Regions from separate parts of the Parabacteroides chongii genome, predicted to be linked through region 2. Evidence: riboswitches for the same ligand, from Rfam matches in the RefSeq annotation. Region 2 holds a riboswitch; each other region holds the start of a gene.
The links. A riboswitch is a leader RNA that binds a small molecule or an ion and turns the genes downstream of it on or off. The one in region 2 is predicted to bind cobalamin.
Positions count from the first base shown of each region.

Region 1: it holds a riboswitch for cobalamin, as region 2 does, so the genes downstream of both, P3L47_RS15425 (sirohydrochlorin cobaltochelatase) here and P3L47_RS10345 (TonB-dependent receptor domain-containing protein) in region 2, are expected to answer to the same signal.
Region 3: it holds a riboswitch for cobalamin, as region 2 does, so the genes downstream of both, P3L47_RS08220 (cysteine-rich CWC family protein) here and P3L47_RS10345 (TonB-dependent receptor domain-containing protein) in region 2, are expected to answer to the same signal.

Region 1 is NZ_CP120849.1:4,133,395-4,136,678, forward strand. It holds gene cobJ (precorrin-3B C(17)-methyltransferase) at 1-809, opposite strand, end outside; gene P3L47_RS15425 (sirohydrochlorin cobaltochelatase) at 909-1,823, opposite strand; cobalamin riboswitch at 1,917-2,112, opposite strand; gene aspT (aspartate-alanine antiporter) at 2,256-3,284, shown strand, end outside.
Region 2 is NZ_CP120849.1:2,770,432-2,773,715, forward strand. It holds gene P3L47_RS10340 (O-acetylhomoserine aminocarboxypropyltransferase/cysteine synthase family protein) at 1-1,137, opposite strand, end outside; cobalamin riboswitch at 1,255-1,457, shown strand; gene P3L47_RS10345 (TonB-dependent receptor domain-containing protein) at 1,591-3,284, shown strand, end outside.
Region 3 is NZ_CP120849.1:2,192,986-2,196,269, forward strand. It holds gene P3L47_RS08215 (anaerobic ribonucleoside triphosphate reductase) at 1-1,407, opposite strand, end outside; cobalamin riboswitch at 1,693-1,891, shown strand; gene P3L47_RS08220 (cysteine-rich CWC family protein) at 1,951-2,166, shown strand; gene accC (acetyl-CoA carboxylase biotin carboxylase subunit) at 2,168-3,284, shown strand, end outside.

The DNA.
Region 1 (3,284 bases), 1.4 Mb from region 2:
TCGATGGTGCGAAAACTGCGGATCATAATATCTTGTCCGATACCAGTTTCTGCTTTACCCATCTTGATTTCACCGTAATAGCCGCGTGGTGTAATCATCTTGTTGTCGAACCGGTAAGTTTGTGAGTTGCCGATCAGAACAACAGTGAACATATCTACTTGTTCCGGATCGAACTCTGCCAGGGTGGTGATCGTCACTTTCTGCTCTTCACGTCCTGCCTGGCGGACAAAACCGACAGGTGTCTGCGGATCGCGTTCCTGCAGGAAAAGTTCGATCAGACGATACAGCTGCCAGTAGCGACCTTCGCTTTTGGGATTGTAGATCGCTGTGATAAAGTCGGCCATCGCTGCCGCTTTGATACGCTTCTCTATCAGCTCCCAGGGAGTCATCAGGTCGGAGAGGGAGATCACACAGAAATCATGACCTACCGGAGCGCCCAGCAGGGAGGCTGCTTTCTGGAATGCACTGATACCGGGAAGAACTTCGATAGGGATGTTGCTTCCTTTTTCGCGCTGCATTTCATAAATAAGCGGAGCCATTCCGTAAATACCTGCATCACCGGAACTGATAACTGTTACTACTTTGCCTTCGGTTGCATAATTATATGCTTCTTCGGCACGTACTTTTTCCCGTTTCATTCCCGAATCGATGCAGATCGCATCAGGACGGATCGCTGATTCAATAAACTGGAAGTAATATTTATACCCAACGATAACATCCGACTGGCGGATGGCGGATAGAACTGCCGGTGTAATATCTGATTCGCTGCCGGGACCGATCCCGGCTACGATTATTTTTCCTGTGCTCATCTTTTAGCTTTGAGTTATTGATTCTGATTTCATCAGTACCAACAAAGATAATGTATTTTATTGGAATAATTGGATTGTCAGATGTTCTAAGTCTAAGTATTAATCTTTTTCTGCTGCGTACTTTTTCTTCTTACTGGTTATATCGATCATCTTATGTTTGGCTGCGAACCTGGCATGATCGATAAATATATCCTGGATTTCCGGATTTTGTCCCAGCCCCTGCATAAAGACAGATACCTGATAACCTTTGCCTTCCAGTTCCTCTTTCATATCACCGGCAATGTCGTTGTTGGCGTGGTCGCCGGCAACGAACATGAAAGGCATCAGTAATACTTTCTTTACGCTGCTTGCATCCAGTTTGGCAACCATATCGCCGAAAGAGGGATAACCTTCTACGGTTGTTACATGGTAATTAGTATATCCTTTGGACTGCAGCATGTAATCCATCATGGCATACTGTGCTGTGGCAGGTGTATAAGTACCATGTCCGACAAGAATTGTTGCGCCTTCTTTGGTTCCGTTCTTTGTAACGGCTGCTATTACATTTTCAAAGTCGTGGGGAGTATAAAGCAACGGGTTGCCGATGCGTATGTCTTTGAAGTTCTTTTCCAGCGGAGCAATGTCTTTACGAAGTGATTCCATTTCCACTCCTTCGATAATGTTGGTGGACTGGACAAGGATGTGTGTATATCCGTCTGCTTTCAGTTTTTCCAAGGCTTCGACCGGATTCAGCTTTTCGATGCCGCGTGCTTTCAGGCGGCGTGCAACGATACGGGAAGTATAGGCTTCGCGTACTTCCATATCCTGGAAGGCGGCTTTTGCTTTTTGGTTGATCGCGTCGATAGTGAGAGCGCGGGTGTTGTCGTACGTGGTACCGAAATGCACCATTAATAGGGCAGCTTTGTCGCCCGGTTGCATAGAAGCGAGCATGTCTGATGCCTCGAAGTTCTCGCCGTCGTGTGCCCAGCACATAGGTGTCAGCATACAAGCAATAAATAATAGTAAATGTTTCATATATAATAAATTAAGAGATAACGTACGAATGCGACAAATCACATACCGGCTGTCGGTAACCCTTTTCTTATCAGCCTCCTGACCCCGGGAGAATATGATATAATAACTTTGGCAGGTTTCCTGACTTGCCCGGAAAGCGACCTTCCCATCCTTTTGTCGGACAGTGGTGTAAGAATGCTTTCCTTTGTTGAGGGCTTCACAGTAGCGGGCACTGTTCCGGATTCTAACCGGATTCCCTTTTATACGAATAACGGAATGTTACCGTATCACCAAAGCGGAGACAAAGATAGAAATTTATTTAAAATAAGGTGGATTTTATGTTCTCTTAATTGAATCTTTTGGAACAACTTCCTTACAGATACTGTTCCATCTACCACAGTGAAAACCGGGCATATAATTATGCCTGTAATATTAACGCCAAACAATTAATATATGGAGTGGTTTGCAGATTTACTCAAACATTATCCGGAACTCGCCATCTTTTTGACGCTGGCATTGGGCTTCTGGATCGGTAAATTTAAAATAGGGAAATTTTCTTTGGGAACAGTAACCAGTGTTCTGCTGGTCGGAGTATTAATCGGGCAATTGCACATTGATATCGGTGCACCTATTAAATCGGTGTTCTTTCTTTTATTCCTGTTCGCTGTAGGTTACAGCGTAGGGCCACAGTTCTTTCGCGGACTGAAGAAGGAAGGACTTCCGCAGATGCTTTTTGCTGCCTTGATGTGTCTGTTCTGCTTGTTCATCCCTTTCCTTCTGGCCAAGCTGATGGGATATAATGCGGGTGAAGCTGCCGGATTGCTGGCCGGCTCGCAGACAATTTCAGCCGTATTGGGAGTTGCGGAAGATACAATCAATCAGGGCAGTCTGAGTGCTGCCGATAAAACGGCTATGATTAACGTGATGCCTGTCGCTTATGCCGTTTCGTATATTTTCGGTACGGCAGGTTCGGCGTGGATCATGAGTGATGTGGCACCCCGCCTGCTGGGCGGACTGGCATCCGTGAAGAAAGCATGTAAAGAGCTGGAAGCTAAAATGGGGAATGACGACGAGAGCGAACAACCGGGATTTATGCCTGCAGCACGTCCTATCACTTTCCGGGCTTATAAGATAAGCAACGACTGGTTTGGTGCAGGTAAGACCGTGCAGGAACTGGAAGATTACCTGGAAGAGCAGGGCCGTCGCTTATTTGTGGAGCGTGTCCGTATCAATAATGTCATTTATGACGTGAAACCGGACTTGATGCTTCAGAAAGGAAACGAGGTAGTCCTGAGCGGACGGCGGGAGTTCGTGATCGGTGAGGAAGATTGGATAGGTGACGAAGTGAACGATATCGATTTGCTGGACTTCCCTGCTGAGACATTGCCGGTATTGATCTCCCGTAAGAAATTTGCCGGTATGACGGTGGCACAGCTCCGTAAGGAAAAGGTGATGCATGGTGTCAGTATAAAGAATATCAAA
Region 2 (3,284 bases):
AAGCACACAAGTACGGGCGTCTGCTACGTGAGTAACGATAGCTGCCAGCTTCAAGCTATCCATGAACTTGATAGAAACATCACGTCCACCTTTCAGGCCGAATGACAACACGCCACATGAACCGTTCGGCAGATATTTCTTTGTCAGGTCATAATATTTATTCCCTTCCAGATCCGGATAGTTCACCCAGGCAACCTTATCGCAGTTCTGTAACCATTTAGCAACAGCCAATGCATTTTTACAATGCTGTGGCATACGTAAATGCAATGTTTCCAGACCCAAATTCAACAGGAATGCATTCTGAGGAGACTGAATAGAACCCAGGTCACGCATCAGCTGGCTGGTTGCTTTTGTGATATAAGCCATCTTGCCGAATGTCTTTGTATAAGTCAGTCCGTGATAAGATTCGTCCGGTTGGCAAAGCCCCGGATATTTGTCGGCATGTGCTTCCCAGTCGAAATTACCGCTGTCGACGATACAGCCACCGACTGCAGTAGCGTGTCCGTCCATATATTTAGTAGTAGAATGTGTTACGATGTCAGCACCCCATTCGAATGGACGGCAGTTGATCGGTGTCGCGAATGTATTGTCGACAATCAAAGGCACACCGTGGCTATGAGCGATACGGGCAAACTTCTCAATATCCAACACCATCACTCCCGGATTGGAGATCGTTTCGCCGAATAATAACTTTGTACTCGGACGGAAAGCCTTACTGATCTCTTCTTCGCTGGCATCCTGATCTATGAAAGTACATTCGATACCTAGTTTTTTCAGTGTAACGGACAGCAAGTTGTATGTACCTCCATAGATACCGGTTGCACTTACAATATGATCGCCGGCTTCGCAAATATTGAAACAGGCAAAGAAATTGGCGGCCTGTCCCGATGAAGTCAACATGGCGGCAACACCACCTTCCAACGCTGCAATTTTGGATGCTACGGCATCGTTTGTCGGATTCTGCAGACGAGTATAAAAATAACCACTCTCTTCCAGGTCGAACAGTTTAGCCATCTGTTCGCTGGTTTCATACTTGAATGTAGTACTCTGATAGATAGGGAGTACACGCGGCTCTCCCTTTTTCGGTTGCCAACCACCTTGTACACACAAAGTTGCCGGTTTGAATGAATTGCTCATATTATTAATGTTTGCTATAAATTATATTCTGCCAACAAAAGTAAAGAATAGTTCGTTCCGTTAATACAAATCTACGATCATTTATAAAAAATAGGGTACTGTTTAAAAATAATCTTTACCTTTGTCATCGGTTTTGGTGTCACAATTCCAGTTCTACGGAAGGGTGATGAAAAGGGAATCAGGTGAAAATCCTGAACAGACCCGCTGCTGTAAGCTCCGCCAAAGTCGTTGAACATAACTCAATCCACTGTTCGTAATGAATGGGAAGGACGTTCAATGATGGAGTAAGTCAGAAGACCTGCCAGGATCAGTAGTTTTAAGCTTTCGAGGAATAGGGCTGAAAAACATGTACGAGAAGGATTTTGCTTCATCTGATTGCGGATTCTGTCTGTTCATGTGTATCATTGTACATTCTTCGAAAGTCTGTCATAACAATTTAAAGTATTTGATGGAATGAGAAGTTTCATACCTGTTTTTCTATTGTTTTTTTGTTTGTGTTCTGTGAGTCTGGTGGCACAGGATAAGGACACTACGCTTCGGACGATTACACTGGAATCGGTACAAGTGTATGGTAAAACGAAAACCCAAAGGGTCAAAGAAAGTGCTTTTTCTGTCAATGCCCTCGATATAAGGCCACAGATTAATTCACTAAAGAATCTTAGTGAGATTGTGAACCGGACTACCGGTATTAAGATTAGGGAAGAGGGGGGAGTCGGTTCTGATTTTGACCTTTCCATCAACGGGTTATCGGGTAACTCCGTCCGTTATTTTATTGATGGCGTACCTTTAGACAGTAAAGGCAGCCATGTGACGCTGGCCAATCTGCCTGTCAACCTGATCGACCGGGTGGAGATCTATAAAGGAGTAGTGCCAGCCTCATTGGGAACGGATGCATTGGGTGGTGCTATCAATATCATTACCAAAGCGGAAAAGACGAATTTCCTGGATGCCTCCTACAGTATCGGTTCCTTTCATACACATAGTGCCGATCTGAATGCGCAGTTTGTGGAACGGCGTACGGGGTTGATCGTGCGTCCTGCCATCGGTATCAACTATTCGAAAAATGATTACCGAATGAAAGATGTGCAGGTGCGCAATGAGGCGGGCGACCGGTTTATCAATGGCAATCCCAAACGTTTCCATGACGGTTATTTTTCACTGTTAGCACAGATGGAAGCAGGCGTTACAGGCAAATCCTGGGCAGACGAATTCTTTGTATCGGCTTCTTACTCCAAAACGGATAAGGAGTTGCAGACCGGTTCGGTGCAGACCAAAGTATATGGCATGGCAGAACGCAATTCGGATGCCTGGAACGTCTCGGCACGTTACAGCAAGCGTAACTTCCTCACTGAAAACATGACATTGAAGGCGACCTTATCACAGACATGGGATCACTCCCTCACAATCGATACCGCTTATCGTAAATATTACTGGGATGGCGGCTATATCGTAAGTCAACGCAACGAAATCCGGGGCGGGGAACCTTCCATGCGTCATTATAAACGTCCGCTGACCATCGCACGAGCCAATCTGGATTATCAGCTGAACGAGCATCATGGTTTTAACCTGAACTATAATCTGAGCCGGACGGGCAACGACCGTTATGACGATTTGGACAAAAGTTTTGAGCCGTCTAACGATGCGGTCACCAAACATATTCTCGGACTGACCTACAGTCAGTCGTTTTTTGACGGTAAGATGCAGAATGTATTCTTCGCAAAAGACTACGTGAATCGCCCCAATATCCAACAGACCGACCAGTCTACTGTAACCGGCTCGAACAAGGTGCAAGGCGCGGCTACCAAGAATTATTTTGGATACGGAGCCGGACTGCGTTATGAGTTCTTCGCTCCCCTGGCAGTAAAGGTTTCCTACGAGCATAGCGTACGTTTGCCGATCGCCCGCGAGTTGTTGGGCAATGGAACGACTATCTATGCCAACGTGGCGCTGGAGCCGGAGAAGAGTGACAATGTCAATTTCGCCCTGTTCGGAACCTGGTTTCCTGCTGCCGGACATTCCATTTATTATGAGGCGAATGGCTTCCTGCGCTATGTAGACAATTACATACAAACTTCCGTTATCGAAAAGGAGGGAATGTTGCAGTATGTCAACGATCCGGCTGTCCATATCAAAGGAGTGGAAGGAGA
Region 3 (3,284 bases), 580 kb from region 2:
ATCATCCAGCTTCGCAAAGAAACGAGCGATACGAACTTCCTTATCTTCGATATCCATGCATTCGATAGCCAGGCGTACGATATTGATGGTAGAGAAGGAGAGGTTACCGCGTCCGATAGAAGTTTTCGGTCCGAAACGGTTCTCGAATACACGGGTACGGCATCCCATGGTTGCTACCTCGTACATGTAACGTTGTGGGTCGTCTGCTTTCCAGTCTTCATGCTGGTTGAATGTGGCATCCAGATTGAGGAAGTTAGGGAAGAAGCGACGGGCAGAAACTTTGCAGGCCAGTGTATACAGGTCGTAGTTACGATCTTCCGGCAGATAACTTACGCCACGTTTCTTTTTCCATATCTGGATCGGGAAGATAGCTGTTTCGCCGTTACCGACACCACGGTAGGTACTTTTCAGTATTTCGCGGATGATGCAACGTCCTTCGGCCGAAGTATCTGTCCCGTAGTTGATAGAGCTGAATACTACCTGGTTGCCGCCACGTGAGTGGATGGTGTTCATATTATGGATAAAGGCTTCCATCGACTGATGTACACGGCTGGTCGTTTTGTTGATAGCATGCTGTATGATCCGCTGGTCGCCTGTCAGGCCGTCTAACGGAGCATTTACGTAATCATCAACTTTTACCTGGTAGAGGTGCGAATAATCGGCTCCGTTCAACTCTTCCAGTGTTTTTAGCTCTTCGATAAAACTGTTGCGTACATAAGGAGCCAGATAGAAGTCGAAAGCCGGGATTGCCTGTCCGCCGTGCATTTCGTTCTGAGCTGTTTCCAGAGAGATACAGCCCAGGATGCTGGCTGTCTCGATACGTTTTGCCGGGCGTGATTCACCATGTCCGGCAGAGAAACCATATTTAAGGATGCGGTCCAGCGGATGCTGAACGCATGTCAGACTCTTGGTCGGGTAATAATCTTTATCATGAATGTGGAGGTAATTGTTGGAGATGGCTTCTTTTACCTCTTCGCTTAACAAATAGTCGTCGACGAACGGTTTAGTCGTTTCGCTGGAGAACTTCATCATCATACCCGCAGGCGTGTCCGCGTTCATATTCGCATTCTCACGGGTGATATCGTTCGATTTGATATTGATAATTTCCAGGAACATGTCGCGCGTTTTCGCTTTACGGGCAATGCTACGCTGGTTGCGGTAAGCGATGTATTTTTGTGCTACGTCTTTACGGCTACTGTTCATCAGTTCCAGTTCGACTGCATCCTGAATCGCTTCCACTGTCATTTGTGGTTCTCCTTTGAATGAAATATGATCCGTAATCTGGCGGATCAGCTGCAAATCCTCCCCATTTTCTGTATGCAGCATGGCTTTTCGTATCGCTGTTACTATCTTCTCCTCATTAAATCCGACGATACGTCCATCCCGTTTGATAACTGTTTGTATCATGATAAAATTGATAATTATTTATGTTGTTTTTACTCCAACAAAGGTATGCTTAAACTATATATGGTGTTCTTTTTGGAAAACTTTTAACGAGTTAAATTATGTCAAATCGCTGATTATTAGATATGAAATCAGTGAAAGTGGAAAACTTTTTGATTTTTAAAGTAAGAAATGTTTTCCCAAATGGATAGTCAATGGTGAGCTCTCTTCTAACTGTTATATTATCAGCCTCTTATGCGTCCCAATAAAAAATATGCACAATTTGGAATAAAATGTGTAATAATTTCTCTACATTTGTCACCGAATCGGTTCTGTATTATCTGGTCGGGTGATACAGATTAAAAGGGAATCGGGTGTAAATCCCGGACAGTCCCGCTGCTGTGAAGCTCCGTTCAACATTCTGAAAACAACTAATGCCACTGACGAAGGTCGGGAAGGCTTCAGAATGGGAGTAAGTCAGAAGACCTGCCATTCATTAAAGGCTCATGTCCTCGTGGGTTAGGATACGGGTTCGAAAAGATTGTTTATTTCAAAAATTATCAGATTATGGAGAAAGATTGTCCGCGTTGTGGGGTCTCCTTTGTATGCCGGGTAGACGATATCTCTGCCTGTCATTGTGCACCTGTGAAATTGGATGAGCTCCAGCTTGCTTATGTAAAGATGCATTATCCGGGATGCTTATGCAATTCCTGTTTGAATGAGATAAAGAAATATTTCTATGCCTGCGAGGTGAATCCCCGCTATAAACATTTAAAGCATTGATATGATACGGAAAATATTGATCGCAAATCGTGGTGAGATCGCGGTGCGTGTGATGCGCTCCTGCCGGGAGATGGGAATACAGTCTGTGGCTGTATTTTCGGAAGCCGACCGGGCTGCCCGGCACGTGCTTTATGCCGATGAAGCTTGCCTGATAGGCCCTGCGGCCTCCAAAGAGAGTTATCTGGATATTGAAAAAATTATTCAGGCAGCCAAACTTCATAAGGCAGATGCTGTTCACCCCGGTTATGGCTTTCTTTCGGAGAATGCCGCTTTTGCCCGGAGATGTAAGGAAGAAGGGATCATTTTTATCGGTCCGGCTCCTGAAACGATGGAAGCGATGGGAGATAAGATCTCTGCCCGCAAACGTATGATCGAAGCCGGCGTACCGGTAGTTCCCGGAACACAGCAGCCGTTGCAGAGTGCGGAAGAAGCAGTTCGGGTTTGTAAGGAGATCGGTTTTCCTGTGATGCTGAAAGCATCGATGGGCGGCGGTGGAAAAGGGATGCGGCTTATTTATAAAGAGGAAGAGGTGGTGGAAGCCTATAATTCCGCCCGTTCGGAATCTCTTTCTTCTTTTGGAGACGATACTGTTTATCTGGAGAAGTTTGTGGAAGAGCCCCATCATATCGAATTTCAGATTCTGGGCGATAATCACGGGAACGTGATCCACCTCTGCGAACGTGAATGTTCGGTACAACGGCGTAACCAGAAGATCGTAGAAGAAAGCCCGTCACCGTTTATTACGGCTGAATTGCGGAAAGATATGGGAGAGAAAGCTGTTGCTGCGGCAAAGGCCGTTCATTATTCCGGTGCAGGTACCATCGAATTTCTGGTGGACAAACATCGGAATTTTTATTTCCTGGAAATGAATACCCGCCTGCAGGTGGAGCATCCTATCACGGAAGAAGTATTGGGTGTCGACCTGGTAAAAGAACAGATCCGGGTGGCTAACGATGAGCCGCTCCATATCCGTCAGGAAGAGATAGCCCAGCGTGGCCATGCTATCGAATGCCGTATCTGTGCGGAAGATACCGAAGCCGGATTTATGCCGTCTCCCGGTGTGATCAGGCAACTGACGGAACCGAACGGCATCGGTGTCCGTGTGGACAGTTATGTGT